Regions from separate parts of the Silvimonas soli genome, predicted to be linked through region 1. Evidence: predicted binding sites of a transcription regulator. Region 1 holds the regulator's gene; the other holds the start of a gene.

Evidence for each region. Region 1 encodes FNR, which switches genes on or off when oxygen is low (the NO sensors DNR and NnrR bind a similar motif). Its sites were predicted from a motif close to TTGATNNNNATCAA; they were not measured.
Region 2: the regulator FNR is predicted to act here: its motif matches at 4,447-4,460, upstream of N7220_RS09720 (phosphoketolase family protein).

The regions. Positions count from the first base shown of each region.
Region 1 covers NZ_CP106736.1:253,844-262,695, reverse strand. The annotation lists gene N7220_RS01130 (NADP-dependent malic enzyme) at 1-173, opposite strand, end outside; gene dnaE (DNA polymerase III subunit alpha) at 396-3,836, opposite strand; gene N7220_RS01120 (YjfB family protein) at 3,995-4,174, shown strand; gene N7220_RS01115 (phasin family protein) at 4,356-4,910, shown strand; gene N7220_RS01110 (hypothetical protein) at 5,030-5,656, opposite strand; gene fnr (fumarate/nitrate reduction transcriptional regulator Fnr) at 5,751-6,497, opposite strand; gene hemN (oxygen-independent coproporphyrinogen III oxidase) at 6,715-8,112, shown strand; gene N7220_RS01095 (sulfite exporter TauE/SafE family protein) at 8,137-8,852, shown strand, end outside.
Region 2 covers NZ_CP106736.1:2,111,255-2,120,106, forward strand. The annotation lists gene N7220_RS09700 (ABC transporter substrate-binding protein) at 1-799, opposite strand, end outside; gene N7220_RS09705 (AraC family transcriptional regulator) at 1,048-1,869, shown strand; gene N7220_RS09710 (VOC family protein) at 2,089-2,508, shown strand; gene N7220_RS09715 (sodium:proton antiporter) at 2,800-4,200, shown strand; gene N7220_RS09720 (phosphoketolase family protein) at 4,581-6,968, shown strand; gene N7220_RS09725 (inositol monophosphatase family protein) at 7,228-8,016, shown strand; gene N7220_RS09730 (Gfo/Idh/MocA family protein) at 8,000-8,852, opposite strand, start outside.

The DNA.
Region 1 (8,852 bases):
CGGGCTTCCGCCGGGTCTTCGACGATGGCCATACATGCGGCAGCAACGCCCGGGGAGTAGGCCAGTGCCAGATCGCGCTGGCTGGCCAGAGCCTTGGTCGGTACGACCTGGATCTTGCCGGGCTTGGGAAAGCGATGATAATCCAGTGCTTTTTTATTCAGTTCTTCATCCATGTACGACTCCGATGCCTTTCAACTTTGTAGTAGTCAGTGGTGATTGAATGCTTGAATCAACTAAATGGCGGTTAGCGTGATGCTGGACGTCTGCCCGGCCGAAAACAAGTCAGGGTTTTGCCGAATAGGGAAAGCGTGATGACCTCTGGGCTGCGGGCGTTTGAAACGGAGCGCCGGAGCCGAAAAACAAACAAGGGGCGCGAGGCCCCTTGTTTGGTAGTGCTATGAGAAACGAATCGAAACGGCATCATTACCCAGCCACGTTTTCAGTGAACCCACCAGATCGTCATGCAAAGTAACGCGCCAGATATTGCCCAGAGCCAGCCGGCAACTGGCGTTGTCATTGTGATATTCGATTTCAACCTGGCAAGCACCGCCAGACCAGTTATCCAGCGCTTGTCGTAGTTTGGCCGGGTCGGCATTGCCGTTGAATTTGAGCGTAAGTGCCTGCGCAAACTGGCTGCGCGCTTCCGCGATGTCCATAACCCCGTCCGCAATCACACGCAGGCCGCCAGAGAAGCGATCTTCACTGATTTTGCCTGGGATGACCAGCAAGGCATCTTCAGTCAATTTGGTGCGATTGGCTTCAAATACCTCTGAATATACGGTGACGTCTTGTTTGGCAAAACCGTCATCCAGCGTCACAAACGCCATGCGCCCACGCTCGCCATTTTTGACGCGCACACCAATCACAATCCCGGCGACAAACTGAATGTCTTTACGCGGTTGCAAGCGATCCAGGCGGGTTTTGATAAAGGCTTTGACGTCTTTGGCATAGGCGTCAAACGGGTGACCGGACAGATAAAACCCGATTGCCGGTTTTTCTTCGGCCAGCCGGGTTTTGTCGTCCCACGCAGGAACGGTAATCCATTCCACCGTTGGCGCAGCAGAAGGCTCGAACACGTCAAACAGACTGCCTTGATTGGCGTTGGCAGCAGCGTGCTCGGCCAGACTCATGGCTTGCTCAACGTTGCCCAGCAGCTGCGCGCGATTGGGTTCAAGCGCATCAAACGCACCGCCGCGAATCAGCGCTTCCAGCACGCGTTTGTTGACTTCTTTCTTGTCGGTGCGCATGCAGAAGTCATAAAGATCGGTAAACGGACCGTTGGCTGCACGCTCGGCCACGATCATGTTAACCGCGCCTTCACCGACGCCCTTGATGGCGCCCAGTGCATAACGAATCTGCCGCTTACCCACTGGCACAAAGCGGTACATGCTGTGGTTCACGTCCGGCGGCAGCATTTCGAGTTTGTTTTTCTCAATGCAATCGTCGTAGAACACCTTCAGCTGGTCGGTGTTATCCAGTTCCGAACTCATGGTCGCGGCCATGAAAGCGGCGGTGTGGTGCGCCTTGAGCCATGCTGTGTGGTACGACACCACCGCGTAGGCGGCCGTGTGCGACTTGTTAAAGCCGTACTCGGCAAACTTGGTCATCAAGTCGAACAGGTTTTCTGCCAGCGCCGGGTTGTAGCCTTTTTGCGCCGCACCTTCGGCAATGGTTGCCCGGTGCTTGGCCATTTCTTCGGGCTTTTTCTTGCCCATGGCCCGGCGCAACATATCCGCGCCACCGAGCGTGTAGCCACCGATAATCTGCGAAATCTGCATCACCTGCTCTTGATACACGATCACGCCATAGGTTGGCTCCAGACACTTTTCCAGATCGGGGTGGAAGTAGTCCGGTTTCTCCAGACCTTTTTTCCGGTTGATAAACGTATCAACCATGCCGGAACCCAGCGGGCCCGGGCGGTAGAGTGCCAAGACCGCGATAATGTCTTCAAAACGGTCAGGCTGGAGTTTTTCCAGCAGCCGTTTCATGCCGTCCGATTCAACCTGAAATACCGCAGTTGTATTGGCATCGCGGAAAACCTGGTAGGCCGCTTGATCGCCAAAACCGAGACTCATCAAGTCGATGTATTCGCCGGTTTGCTCTTTGATATATTGCAGGGCCAGTTCGATAATCGTCAGATTTCGCAGGCCCAAAAAGTCGAACTTCACCAGCCCGACTTGCTCAACGTCATCTTTATCCAGCATGGAGACGGGTGACGAATCCACTCCGCTGGCTTGGTATACCGGGCAGAAGTCGGTGATCTGGCCCGGAGCAATCAATACGCCCCCGGCATGCATGCCGATGTTACGGGTGAGGCCTTCGAGCTTTTTGGCCAGTTCCCACAGTTCGGCGACTTCTTCTTCGTTTTGCACCCGTACGGCTAGTTCTGGCACCATTTCGGTGGCATCGTCCAGGCTGTATTGCTTGCCTGGCGCAGCTGGAATCAACTTGGACAGGCCATCGACAAACATATACGGTAAATCGAGCACACGACCCACGTCGCGCACCACCGCTTTGGCGGCCATGGTCCCGAAAGTGGCAATCTGGCTCACCGCTTCGGCGCCATATTTGCCGCGCACGTATTCAATGACACGCCACCGGTTGTCCTGGCAGAAGTCGATATCAAAGTCGGGCATGGAAACCCGTTCCGGGTTCAAAAAGCGCTCGAACAGCAGGGCGTAGGCGGTGGGATCGATGTCCGTAATACCCAGCGAATACGCCACCAATGAACCCGCGCCCGAACCCCGGCCTGGCCCCACCGGGCAGCCGTTTTGCTTGGCCCAGATAATAAAGTCGGCCACGATCAGGAAGTAGCCCGGAAAACCCATCTGGATGATGGTATCGGTCTCAAACTTCAGCCGTTCCTGGTAACGCGGGCGTTCGGCATCGCGCTGGGCCTGATCCGGATACAGCTGCGCCAGTCGCATCTCCAGGCCTTCTTTGGCCTGATGCACCAGGAAGTCATCCAGCGTCATGCCTTCCGGAGTAGGGAACAGCGGCAAGAAATTTTTGCCCAGCACGATATTGATATTGCAGCGCTGAGCGATGGTAATGGTGTTGGCCAGCGCTTCCGGAATATCGCTGAATAACTCCTGCATTTGAGCAGGTGTTTTGAAATACTGCTCTTCAGTAAAATTACGCGGGCGGCGTTTGTCGGAGACGACGTAGCCTTCCGCAATGCAAGTCCGGGCTTCGTGCGCCTTGAAATCGTCCGGTGCCATAAACTGGATGGCATGGGTTGCGACGACGGGCAAATCCAGTTCGGAGGCAAGATCAAGATGGCCTTGCACGGAGACTTCGCACTCTGGCTTGCCAGTGCGTTGCAGTTCCAGGTAAAACGCATTTGGAAAGCGAGCGTGCCACCATTGCGCCAACTCTCTGGCACCTTCCAGATTGCCATTCAGCAAGGCTTGGCCGATTTCGCCCTGATGGGCGCCAGACAGACACAGCAAACCGCTGTTGTCGCCTTCATCCAGCCACGCTTTTTTAAGCTCAGCCCGTCCGCGATACTGGTTTTCCAGATAGGCCCGCGTCAGCAACTCGCACAAGCGCCCGTAACCACCGCGATCGCGCGCAACGAACAGCACGCGGGTCGGTTTGTCGCGGTCTTCTTCGTTTTCGATCCATGTATCCAGCGCCACAATGGGCTTGAGACCGGCGCTGCGGCAGGACTTATACAACTTGACCATGCCAAACAGGTTCATCAGATCCGATACGGCAACAGCGGGCATGCCTAACGCTTTGGCATGACTTACCGCGTCGTCAATGCGCACGATGCCGTCGGTCACAGAGAATTCGGAGTGCAGGCGGAGATGGATAAATGCAGGGGTATTCATAGCGCCGATTCTATCACCCCTCGCCGTGCCAGGCATGCCCCGAGGAGTGCGCGTGTGGGATCCCTCTGGCTTGCTCGGTGGCCAAAGTTACGTTATGTTGTTGATATCAATGGGAGTGTTTTATGGATTCCGCATCTTCTGCATCAACGGCAAGCAGCTTGCTAAATTCTCTGGTTCTGCAACCCGCAGCGACCAACGTGGCTGTTGGCGTCGGGGTAATGAAAAAAGCCAACGACGCGCAGGCCTCGGCAGCGCTGAGCTTGCTGCAGGCATTACCGCCGGTGCCGCAATATAACAACCCGACTAATCTGGGCAACGCGGTAGATACCAAGGCGTAATGGGGAGTCTCCCCGCGCGTGAGTTGGTGGTTCAGCCACCGGATTAAAAATACGACCTGAGGGTCGTTTTTTTTCGTCTGAAGATTATTTTGTGCGCCGCACAAATATTGCATTGACATGTATCGGCGTTCTGCCACAATGCTTCCAGATGTTGCGTTGCACAAATCCTAAAGGAAAGATCATGACGTTTGGTTCCAACCGTTTTGCCGAAGAGTTTTCCCGCGCTCAACAAGTCGGGATCGAGCGGTCCTTGAATTACGCACAGACCTTTCTGGCCGGTGCGGAGCGTTTGTGGGGCGTGCAGCTGGGCTTTGCCAAGACTGTGGCTGCCGATAACGTTGAGGCGATCAAAGCCTTCTCGCAGACCAAAGATGTGCAGGGTGCTTTGGCATTACAGCGTGGCCTGGTCGAGCCGCTAATTGAAAAAGCCACTGCCGCATGGCGTGAATCCATTGGCATTGCGCAAGCAACCCAACAGGCCTTGAGCGAATTGGTCGAACAGCAAGTCAAAAAATCTGGCGATGAGGTGCTTTCCGGATTTGACGCATTCGCTGATCAAGCGCCCGCCGGTGCCGAAGGCATCAAAGTGTTGCGCAATGGCGTAGCGGCTTCGCTGGACGCTTATGGCACAACAGTAGCCGCTGCGCGCAAGCAGAGCGAAGAGTGGGTTGCCACTGTAGTACAGAATGTGACTAAAGCAGCGCCTGCGGCGAACGGTCGTCGCAAAGCTGCTTGAGCAAATGTTTTAACGTTTCAAAGCGCATATCTGCCGATTGCGATTATGGCCCTCTGACGAGGGCCATTTTTTTTGCCAACGCACCACCGATACTGGCTTAGCCTTGTGCTGTTGAAGTGTCAGGACGCGGTTGCGGCGGACGGGCTTGGGACGACTGGGAGTATCAGCAGCCACTGTGCTAGCTCCCTCGCCAGTGCATTAGAGCTACCTTGGAGCAAGAGGCCACTTTGCGCGGCGTGCCATGGAGTGAACGGCTCGGTGTCGAGGGCCAGGTAATCCCGCGCCTCTCGCTGCAGCTTCTCAAAACCGCCGTGAACCAGGTATTGCCAAGACTGCAGATCAAACGGCGTGCTGCCGGGTTGCTGCAACGCGCGCTGTAACCACAACCAGACCTCTCCAGACTGCATTAGGCAGGCACCGCTTGTGGTCTGCAAAAACGCGCCAGCCCCGGGGCCGCCTGCGTGAAGCCATGCGTTGGGCAGGGCTGGCGACAACGCTGCAATGATGGGTTCGGCTATTGCAAGGTCACTGTGCTTTGCACCGACAGCGAGCATCCAGCCGTAGATTTGCCCGAGGGGGTTTTGCAAGTTGCCGGCTATATCCAGCAGATGCCAGCCCTGTGCATCGGCTTGGCTTTTCCATGCCAGATATTCCGCGAGCCCTTGCGGGTTCACCAACACCAACGTGCTGTCGGGGGTGGGTGCAGGCGGCAAAGCAGTTGGAGTTTCTGCCGGAAATACCGGCACCCCCAATCCTGATCGCGCCAGGCGGCCAAGGATGGAGGATGCGAGCGCCGCTGGGGCAACCAGGCAAACTTGCGTGAGCATTGGAATCAGGCAGTCAATTGCTTTGACAGTTGTTCATCAATTGTTTCAAGCCTTCGGTGTCTTTCAGTTCGATGAGCCTGTTCTGTACTCGAATCAGACCATTGTCCTGGAAGCGCGATAAGGTTCTGCTTACCGTTTCCAGCTTCAGGCCGAGGTAGCTGCCGATTTCTTCGCGCGTCATGCGCAGATGAAAGCTGCTGTGCGAATAGCCACGTAAGGCAAAGCGCTGCGAGAGATTGAGCAAGAACGCAGCAATCCGTTCCTCTGCCTTCATATTGCCCAACAGCAGCATTACGCCATGATCGCGGACGATTTCGCGGCTCATCATCTTGTAAAGATGGCGTTGCAGGTTGGGAATACGGCGCGACATGGATTCGATTTCAGCAAAGGGCAGTTCGCATACTTCGCTATCTTCCAACGCAACTGCGTCACAAGTGTGATGGTCGGTGCTGATTGCATCCATGCCCATCAACTCACCATTCATGTGAAAACCGGTCACTTGTTCGCGACCATCTTCAGAAACGATGCTGGTTTTGAAGAAGCCGAGGCGCACTGCATAGAGTGCATGGAACGGCTCACCGGCACGGTAGAGTGCTTCGCCGCGCTTGATGGGGCGGCCCTGGCTGACCAATTGATCAACTTGTCGCATTTCTTCGGGCGACAAGCCAATGGGCAGACACAGTTCACGCAAACTGCAATTTGAGCAGGCGTGCCGCAGTTGCTTGAGGCCGGTTTCGCGTAACTGAATTGGTGACAGCATGATGTTGTTCCACTATGACTTGAAATTTTTACGCCATTGCAGCGGCACCCTTACACAATCCTGTGTGCCGCTTCATCGAATTCTGTGCCGCTTATTGAGCCAGGTCACGTATCCTCGCAGTAGATGCTAGCATCATGCGAGTCGTATTGATTTGGATCAAGTAACTATGTCCCAGATGTAGGCAAAATCTTTACCCTGTGTTTTAGGGGTAGGACAAATGCATACAACACCGTTGATCCAGCAGGTCGAATTCGATCGATCTCTTGTCGAGCGCTACGATGGCAAAGGCCCTCGCTACACGTCTTATCCCACCGCAGACCGATTTGCCGAGCTTGAAACTGCCGATTATCGCGAGATGCTGTTGCATTCGCGTGTAGGTGAGGCGGACAAGCCTGCTTCTTTATATTTTCATCTGCCGTTTTGCAATACGATTTGCTATTACTGCGCTTGCAATAAAGTGATTACCAAAGATGAATCACAGGCAGTTAAATATACAGAGTATCTACAAAAAGAAATACAGCTTCACGTAAATATATTGCCATACCGAATGAAGGTTGGCCAGATCCACTTTGGGGGTGGTACACCGACTTTTTTGCCGGAAACCCAACTAGCCACTTTAATGCGCGCAATTAATGATAATTTCGACATTCTGACGGATGGCGAATATTCAATCGAAATTGATCCGCGCAAACTTGAATTATCAAAAATAGCGTTGCTGGCTGAAACGGGTTTTAACCGGGTGAGTGTTGGCGTTCAGGACTTTGACGAGAAAGTGCAGCGCGCCGTTAACCGGATTCAGAGTGAAGAGCAGACCCGCAAGGTGATTGACGCCGCGCGCGCTTCCGGGTTTCGTTCAGTCAGTATCGACTTGATCTATGGCCTGCCGTTCCAGTCTGTAGCTAGTGTCATGCAAACCATCGACCGGGTGCTGGACATCCATCCAGACCGCATTGCGCTTTATAATTATGCCCATTTGCCTGAGCGCTTCAAGCCGCAACGACGCATTGATACGGCCGCATTGCCCGACTCATCGGCCAAGCTGGATATACTGCATGCAGCCATCGACAAATTGACTGCCGCTGGTTACGTTTATATCGGCATGGATCACTTTGCATTGCCGGATGATGATCTTTCCATTGCCCAGCGCCGTGGTACTTTGCAGCGTAATTTCCAGGGTTATTCAACTTACGCGGAATCTGATTTGCTGGCATTTGGTGTATCCGGAATTGGTAAGGTTGGGGCCGGGTATTTTCAGAATTCAAAAAATATCGATGAGTATTACGAGATGCTCGATCGTAATCAATTGCCAATTGAGCGCGGGTATATTTTGAATATGGATGACTTGCTGCGCCGTTCGGTAATTCACGGATTAATGTGTCGCTTTAACCTCAATTTTGGACAGATTGAAACCGCCTGGTTACTGGATTTCAAAACCTACTTCGCCCCCGAAATGGGGCGGCTGTCACAGATGGAGCAGGACGGCTTGTTGCAGTTGAGCGAAGAGGGCATTGAGGTCACGCCTAAAGGACGCATGCTGATCCGTTCCATTGCGATGGTGTTCGACCGTCATCTGCGCGAGAAGACCACCGCAGCGAGCTATTCGCGCCTGGTTTAAGGTAAGCTCAGACCGGCATGCGGCGTGCAACGCGCCGTGGCGGCTGGCCTTGAGGCCGCCGCAGATTGTTTTCTTTGCCAGGGTTCTGATTTGCACGATTTTGACCTTCTTGCTTTTTTCGTGGCCGGCCTGCTGGGCGGTGGTCACTGCTTTGGTATGTGCGGCGGGGTGGTTGCTGCATTCAGCCTGCAGTTGCCGCCAGGTCCGCGCTTGCGTTATCACCTCGGTTTTAATCTGGGCCGGATTGGCGGTTACGCGCTGATCGGGGCTTTGGTCGGTGCCATTGGTTCGTTGCCGGCGCTTGTTTCGCTGCAGTCGATCAAGGTAGTCCTGTTTGTACTGGCCAACCTGCTATTGATTGCGGTGGGCTTGTATCTGGCTGGATGGTCGACCTGGGTGACTCGGCTGGAAACCGTTGGTCGGCCCGTCTGGCGAAAAATTCAGCCCTTACTGGCGCGTCGCTTGCCTGTCAGGCACTGGCGAGACACGTTTATTATCGGTGGCCTATGGGGCTGGTTGCCTTGCGGCTTGGTCTACACCGCAAGCTTGTCAGCTTTGGCTAGCGGCAGTGTCGTTCGAGGGGCCCTGATAATGCTTGCCTTTGGGCTGGGAACACTGCCAAACCTGTTGTTGATTGGCCAGGCGGCGGGGCGTGCAAACCTTCTGTTGCGCAAGCCTTTGGTCAGGCTTGTGGCAGGATTGTTATTTGTGTCGTTTGGTATCTGGCGCCTGGTTTCACT
Region 2 (8,852 bases), 1.9 Mb from region 1:
CGGTGCCCACCATGCCGACCTTGCCGGTGAGGAAGGTGTTGATAAAGTTCTGGCCCGCATCTGTTTTAGAGCCAGCCGAGATTTGCCCGGTGCTCCACATGCGATGGTAAAAATTAAGCGCGTTTTTGACTTCGGGTTTGTCCAGCGTCGGGGTTTTGCCATCGGCACTCAAAATGTCGCCGCCCGATGCCCAGATGTACGGCGTGAAGGTGAAAATCTGGCAACCGCCACACGCGCCGGAGAAATAGAACCCTTTTACACCGCCGCCGAGTGCGGTGATTTTCTTGGCATCAGCCTCGATCCCGGCCCAGTCTTTGGGTGGGCTGTTGGGGTCCAGCCCGGCCTTCTTGAACAGCCCTTTGTTGTAAACCAGCAAGGAGCCTTCGGCACTGAATGGCAAGGCATATTGGCGCCCACCGGAATTGGCCAGACGCATATGTGCTTTGGACAGCGTTCCGGCAAATGGCAGTGCTTTGGCTTTGTCAGTGATATCGGTCAGTTGCCCGGCTTTGGCCAGTTGCGGCACGTAGATCAAATCCACCGCCAGGATATCCGGCACGTTGCCTGAGGCGGCGGCAGTGCCAAACTTGGTCATGAAATCATCGTTGGGAACGACGGTAAGGCTGATCTGGTCTTTGTGGCTGGCGTTCCAGGCCTTGACCAGAGGCGTGGCGACCGACGAATCCTGCATGCGGACCCAGAACGTCGCGTTGTTTGCATCATCTGCAACGGCGCAGGCCGACGCAGCAAATATCAGGCTCGCGCCCAAAAGCAGAGTTGCCCTTCCAGAGGTATTCATTTTTTGGCTCCGTGATCAGGGGATGGCAGATTGGCCATCGGCATTGCCAGCACATTGAATGGACCTGCACCTGTGTACTGGACGTTATGTAGTGCTGGCCGCAATACTACAGACCGCCAATGCGGCGACAAGCAATCAAACCACACAAAACAGGACTATTCCGACATCGATACCGGTACGCTTAGTCGGAACTGTTTAGGCTGGATAGCCAGATATGGATAATTCAGACACTTATAAGGACACATCGCATGCTGCGGTTTGATCCCTCTTTGCCACTACATGCGCAGAATGGCGGCTTGTTCGTCTCCACCTGCGCGACGTGGACGCACCCGGAACGCATCCTCAATTCTTATGAGCTGGTTTTCGTCAAAGAGGGCGTGCTGTATCTGAGCGAGGAAGGAAACGACTTCGAGGTTCGCGCCGGTGAAGCGCTGTTGCTGTGGCCAGGCCGTCATCATCGAGGCACGCGACCCAGCTCGCGTGATCTCAAGTTCTACTGGGCACACTTTACCCACGATGCGCTCGCGGTCATGTCGCAAGAAGGCCAGTTACAAGCGCGCCAGCACGCCGCCGTGGCGCGGCCGGATCATGTCACCGCTTTATTCCGGCGCCTGCTGGACGACCAGGAGTTATTCGGCGCGCGTTCGGCCACGTTGAGCCTGCTGATGATGCTGATATTGTGCGAGCTGGCGCGCTCCAGTCAGTCCGCCCGAACCGAAGAAGGCGCGGCATCCGTGCTGGCGGGCAAAGCCGACGTGGTTATACAAACCAAGTTTCAGGACGCGATTTCGTCATCCAGTATTGCTGCCGAACTGCGTTGCAATCCCGATTATCTGGGCCGGGTATTTCGCGCCGAATATGGCAAGACGCTGACCGATGCCATTAACGAACGCCGCACACGTCACGCCGCCGCGTTGCTGGCCGAAACCCGCAGCGGCATCGACGAGATTGCGCGCCAGTGCGGATTTGCCGACACCGTGTATTTCCGGCGGATATTCAAACGCAACCAGGGCATGACGCCGGGTGCGTTTCGCTCTTTGCATACCCGTACGCATATCAACCATGGCTAAGACCACTACGGTTGCCGTGAAGTAACGTGCCGGTACGCATGACAAGCTGTACGGAACACATCTCGCCATGGCTTGTCTGACCGGCCTGGCGCTGGCATACGCTCAAGAAAAATTCGGGTGTGTCATCCAATCAACCGATAATGGCGAGCTGGCTGATTGCCCGGATAAGGGTCGACTGAGTTTGCCCCCGCAGCCAGAGCAATGAACAAGGAGAAAAAAATGAAGTATCTACATACGATGGTTCGCGTCACCGACGTGGAAGAATCCATGCGTTTTTATCGCGACGCGCTGGGTCTGGAAGAAGTCTCGCGCAAAGAAAGCGAGCGCGGCCGCTTTACCTTGATCTACCTAGCCGCGCCTGGTGATACCGACGCGCAAGTCGAACTCACGTTTAATTGGGACCCGGAGGTTTACACTGGCGGGCGCAATTTTGGGCATCTGGCCTATGAGGTCGAAGACATCTACGCCGCTTGTGCCCGGCTGGAAGCACACGGCGCAGCGGTATTGCGTCCTCCGCGTGACGGCCACATGGCTTTCGTACGTTCGCCAGATGGTATTTCTATCGAACTGCTGCAAGCCGGCGCTGCACTACCCGCTGCAGAACCATGGGCTTCCCGCGCTAACGTGGGCACCTGGTAACAGGCACAGTTTTGGCTTGGTCCGTTTTGTCCTTGTCCTCTGCAGGGCAGGACAAAACCGGCTTGGCTGCTGGCATTAAGCGGGGAAAACCCGAAACATACTGCACTGCATGGCCGCCTGGCTATAACCATGTAGCTATCTAACCAATACCGTCTAAATCAATATTGTGCCCGCCTTTGTTTACCCGCTTGGCGCGACGAGCGCTGCCGGGTCACCGGACACTTAAAAAAACACTCATGCCACCGTCTGTTCGGTGACACTTACCATCTCTTCAGGACAGCCATCCCGCTCATGACTATCCACCGCTTTGCCGCTTTACTTACCTTTTTGCTCCCTGCCGCCGCCTTTGCCGCTAGCCCCGACGGCGCCAATTTGTCATTGGCGTGGACGATTCCGTTTGCCGGCATGCTGTTGTCCATTGCTGTTTTTCCCTTGCTGGCACCGCATTTCTGGCATGACCACTTTGGCAAGATCGCCGCCTTCTGGATTGCGGTTTTTCTCGTGCCATTTGCCATGGTTTTCGGTCCGGATGCGGCGCTGCATAGCGTGGTGCATGCGCTGGTGGGCGAGTACATCCCGTTCATCTTGCTGCTGTTTGCGCTCTACACGATTTCCGGCGGCATTCTGGTCTGGGGCACGCTGCGCGGTTCGGCCGGTCTGAACACCGGTCTGCTGGCTTTGGGCACAGCACTGGCCTCGATCATGGGGACCACCGGCGCAGCCATGCTGTTGATCCGGCCCATCCTCAAAGCCAACGCACACCGTCAGCACAACGTGCATGTGGTGGTGTTCTTTATTTTTCTGGTAGCCAATATCGGTGGCGGCTTGACCCCGCTGGGCGATCCACCGCTGTTCCTCGGCTTCTTGCAGGGCGTGAGCTTCATGTGGACGGTGAAACACATGTTCCCGTCCGTGTTGTTCTGCTCGGCTGTGTTACTGGCTGTGTTCTACGTGCTGGACCGGCGCTTCTGGCAGCGTGATCCCGCACCCGTGGCCACCGAAAAGCCGCAACCGATCAAGCTCTACGGCTTGTGGAACATGGCATTGATTGGCGGCGTGGTTGCCGCAGTGTTGATGTCCGGCGTGTGGAATAGCGGCGTGCAGTTTGACGTGTATGGCACGCCGGTTGATCTGCAAAGCGTGGTGCGCGATGTCTTGCTGCTGGTCTTTGCGCTGATCTCGTTGTGGTTAACGCCCAAGCAAATCCGCGCTGGCAACGAGTTCAACTGGTTTCCGATTCTGGAAGTCGCCAAATTGTTTCTGGCGATCTTCATTACCATCGCGCCCGCCATTGCCATCCTGCGCGCGGGCGAGGCCGGGCATCTGGCGGCGCTGGTCAAAGTGGTCAGCAACAGCAACGGCGAGCCCATTGATGGCATGTATTTCTGGATGACCGGCCTGCTGTCGAGCTTTCTGGATAACGCCCCGACCTACCTGGTGTTTTTCAACCTGGCCCACGGCGATGCGGCGCACATGATGGGGCCAATGGCATCCACGCTACTGGCGATTTCCATGGGTGCCGTGTTCATGGGCGCCAACACCTATATTGGTAACGCGCCCAATTTCATGGTCAAGGCGATTGCCGAGCAAGGCAAGGTCAAGATGCCGGGGTTCTTCGGTTACATGCTCTGGTCCGGTGCCATTCTAATGCCGTTATACCTGCTGGTGACACTGATTTTCTTTCATTTCTGATGACGATTTTCGCCTGTCAAAAAGGACCGCTGCTGCGGTCCTTTTTTATTTGGTCAGCCAGCTGAAATCACGCCGTCCTACCGTGCATATTTTTAAATTTATGCCATGATAATTTGCACAGTGCTTTCTTTTTGCAGCGGTGGAACTGGTAAAGACCATGAGCTGTCTTTCTTCATCTTCGGCTAGAGATTTCTCGGTGGTTACTCGGTAATTTTGTCACAGCAAGCAGAAACGCAACTCTTCGTGTTGATCTGCATCAGATGACTCTTATGTAAACGGCATAGACTGACTTCAACCCGGCACCTTTGTCTTGTCAGCAGGGCAAAGGTCATCACTGTCAAAAAAGTTTTTGCAATCACAACCAGGAAACGAGGTGAACCGTGGCTCAAAAAGCTCTCCCTAAGGACCTCATCGACAAGATGCACGCGTACTGGCGTGCCGCCAACTATCTCTCAGTTGGTCAGATCTACCTGCTCGACAATCCCCTTCTGAAAAAGCCTCTCAAGCGCGAACACGTCAAGCCGCGCCTGCTGGGTCACTGGGGGACCACGCCGGGTCTGAACTTTGTGTACGTGCATTTGAATCGAGTGATCAAAGAACGCAATTTGTCGGTGGCTTATATTGCCGGCCCTGGCCACGGTGGCCCTGGTCTGGTTGCCAACACCTGGCTCGAAGGCACTTACGGTGAGATCTATCCGAGCATCGGCCAGACCACTGATGGTATCCAGCGTCTGTTCAAGCAGTTCTCTTTCCCTGGCGGCATTCCTTCGCACGTGGCACCGGAAACACCGGGCTCGATGCACGAAGGTGGTGAGCTGGGTTATTCGGTTTCCCACGCTTTTGGCGCTGCGTTTGATAACCCGGATCTGCTGGTTGCCTGCGTTGTCGGCGACGGCGAAGCAGAAACCGGCCCGCTGGCCACCAGCTGGCACTCCAACAAGTATCTGCACCCAATCAATGACGGTCTGGTGCTGCCAATTCTGCATCTGAACGGTTACAAGATCGCCAATCCGACCTTGCTGGCCCGTATCCCCAAAGAAGAACTGCAAAAACTGTTCGAAGGTTATGGCTACAAGCCGCACTTTGTTGAAGTGGGTAAAGATGTCCATGACTACACCGAGATGCACCAGCGTTTTGCCGCCACCATGGACACCGTGCTGGACGAATTCAAGGCGATCCGCGAGAAAGCCCTGAAAGAACAAAAAGCCGGTAAAGAACTGACTCGTCCGCAATGGCCGATGATCGTTCTGCGCAGCCCTAAAGGCTGGACTGGCCCGGTGGAAATCGACGGCAAGAAGGTTGAGGATTACTGGCGCAGCCACCAGGTGCCGTTCTCCGACATGACGCCAGAGCACGTCAAGAATCTGGAAGACTGGCTCAAGAGCTACAAACCAAAAGAACTGTTCACCGATGACGGCGCCCTCAAGCCAGAACTGCGTGAACTGGCGCCGAAGGGCGACCTGCGCATGGGTGCCAACAAACATGTGCATGGTCTGGTTTCGCAAGACCTGAAAATGCCGGACTTCCGCAAATATGCGGTTGAAGTCAAAAAGCCGGGCACCGTCAACGCCGAAGCCACCCGCGTTATGGGCAAGTTCCTGCGCGACGTGATGAAAGAAAATCTGGACGCCAAGAACTTCCGTATCTTTGGCCCGGATGAAACTGCATCCAACCGCTGGCAAGACGTGTATGACGTGACCGGCAAAGACTGGATGGCCGAACACAAGCCAGAAGACGCCAACAACGACTATCTGGCACAAGATGGCCGCGTGATGGAAATCCTGTCTGAGCACACCTGCCAAGGCTGGCTCGAAGGTTATCTATTGACTGGTCGTCACGGCTTCTTTAGTTGCTATGAAGCGTTCATTCACGTGATCGACTCCATGTTCAACCAGCACGCCAAGTGGCTCAAAACCACACGTGACATCCATTGGCGCAAACAGATTCCGTCGCTGAACTACCTGCTGACCAGCCACGTCTGGCGTCAGGATCACAACGGCTTCTCGCACCAGGATCCTGGCTTCCTTGACCACGTGGTCAACAAGAAGTCCGAAGTCATCCGCGTGTATCTGCCCGCTGATGCCAACACCTTGTTGTCGGTAACCGACCACTGCCTGCGCTCACGTCATTATGTGAACGTGGTGGTTGCGGGTAAGCAGCCAGCGCTGCAATACCTGACCATGGATCAGGCCATCAAGCATTGCACCAAGGGCGTGGGTATCTGGGATTGGGCGTCCAATGACCAAGGCACCGAGCCCGACGTCGTGGTGGCTTGCGCCGGTGACGTGCCGACGATGGAAGCATTGGCCGCAACCGACTTGCTGCGCCAGCACTTCCCGGACCTGAAAATCCGCTTTGTGAACGTGGTCGACTTGATGACGCTGCAACCCAAGGTCGAACACCCACACGGTCTGGATGACCATGAGTTTGATTCGGTCTTCACCACCGACAAACCCATTGTGTTTGCCTTCCACGGCTACCCATGGCTGATTCACCGCATCTGCTATCGCCGCAACGGTCACGACAATCTGCACGTACGTGGCTATGTGGAAAACGGCACCACCTCCACACCGTTCGATATGGTGGTGATGAACCAGGTTGACCGTTACTCGCTGGCGATTGATGTGATCGACCGCGTTCCAGCTCTGGCAGTGAAGGGTGCGCACGTTCGGCAGAAGTTCGAAGACAAGCTCGTTGAACACAAGCACTACATCAACGAGTACGGCGACGACATGCCGGAAGTACGTGACTGGAAGTGGCCTTACTAAGCCATCAGATAGCAAGTGGTTGTTGAACAGAACGGCCCGCAAATGCGGGCCGTTTTTTATGGGATGGTTATATCCATCCAGTCATCCTCATGGTCTGCGACTGGCTGGCGCGGCCACGTTGAAATGGGGCAGGCCACGTTGTCCAACGCTACTCCCATGGAAAACCATTATTGCGGCGCGGCAAATTCCGAAAGACCATTTGCATTGGCTCGCATACAATCACCTCGAAGCAACCTAGCTGGAGCACCCCGTGTCTGACCTGGAACTGCTGGCCCAAATCTGTGATCTCGCCCGGGAAGTCGCCGCGCGAGAGGTCATGCCACGTTTCCTGAAAGTGGCCAGCGGGCGCAAACAGGATGGCAGCACATTTACCGAAGCTGATCTGGCCAGCCAGGCCGCATTGGTCGACGGATTGCCAAAGATTGTCGACTGCCCGGTGCTGGGCGAAGAGATGACCACCGCCGAACAATTGGCGCTGCTGGAACAAAACCCGGACGGCTTGTGGATTGTTGATCCTATCGACGGCACCACCAACTTTGTCCACGGTTTACCGTACTTTGCCATTTCCATTGCCCTGATGCGGCAAGGCCGATCGGCGCTAGGTGTGGTGTACCTGCCGGTACTGAATGAATGCTATTACGCCGCAGCGGGCCACGGCGCATGGTGCAATGGCGAACCGCTGCCACTAATCGCACCCGATATCAAAACCGGAGACGGCGTCGCCATTGTCGAAACCAAGCATCTCACCGGCCGCCTGCCCACGCGTGTGGTCTCGGTGGCACCGTTCAACAGCCTGCGCAATTTTGGCGCATCGACCATTGACTGGTGTTACCTGGCTGCCGGGCGTGTGGATATCATGCTGCACGGCTCACAAAAACTATGGGATTACGCGGCCGGCGCGCTGATCGCCGAAGAAGCCGGTTGCCAGCTGGCCACGCTCAATCTGGATGACTACTGGGCCGACCGCGTGATGCAACGCTCGGCCATTGCCGCCCGCACCCCTGCACTGTTCGGCCCTTGGCGTGACTGGGTCAGATTGAACCGATAATGCCGCGCTCAAATGGATAAACCACGCCCAGACCTTCGCGGGCGTGGTCCAGCAAGCGGATCATCGAGCGTGAGGTTTCATGCGACAGCACCGGACTTTGCAGTTTGCCCGTGCGCAGCAACTCGCAGAAATGCGCAGTCTCGTAATTCAAGCCACCGCCTTCAGCCGGTTCATGCAGTTCCACCTTGCGGCCATCGGTGTAGCAAATGGTGGCGCGCTCCGGGTGCCACCATTTTTCGTGGATCACCACATGACCATTGGCCGCCGCCAACATGGCATCGCCCGCGCCAGACAATCCCAAGCCGCAATAAACCTGTGACCAGCCACCGTGATGCTGGCTGTTGATGGCAGCAAAGGTATCCACACCAGCGGCAACGCGGCCTTGCACCTGTACGTCTTTCGCCGCACCCAGCCAGTCTACCGACAAGAACACGCCGTACACGCCGACATCCAGCAAACCACCACCAGCCAGATCGGGTTGATACAAGCGGCTGTCAGGTTCAACGTCGGGAATGGAAAACCCGGTGCGGACAAATTGCACCGGCCCGATCGGGTCTGCCAGCAACGTCTCACGCAGCTTGCGATACAGCGGGTAGAACGGCGGCTTCATCGCCTCCATAAACAGCTTGCCGCTCACCGCAGCCTGCGCCAGCACGGCTTCCAGCTCACCGAGGCTGACCGCCGCCGGCTTCTCGCACAGCACGGCTTTACCGGCAGCCAGCGCGGCAATGCTGTATTGCGCATGGCTGGTGTGCGGCGTGGCGATATAAACGGCGTCGATGTCGCTAGCGAGCAAGCTTTCAACCGACTCAGCCACGTGGCCGCCAAAATCGCCG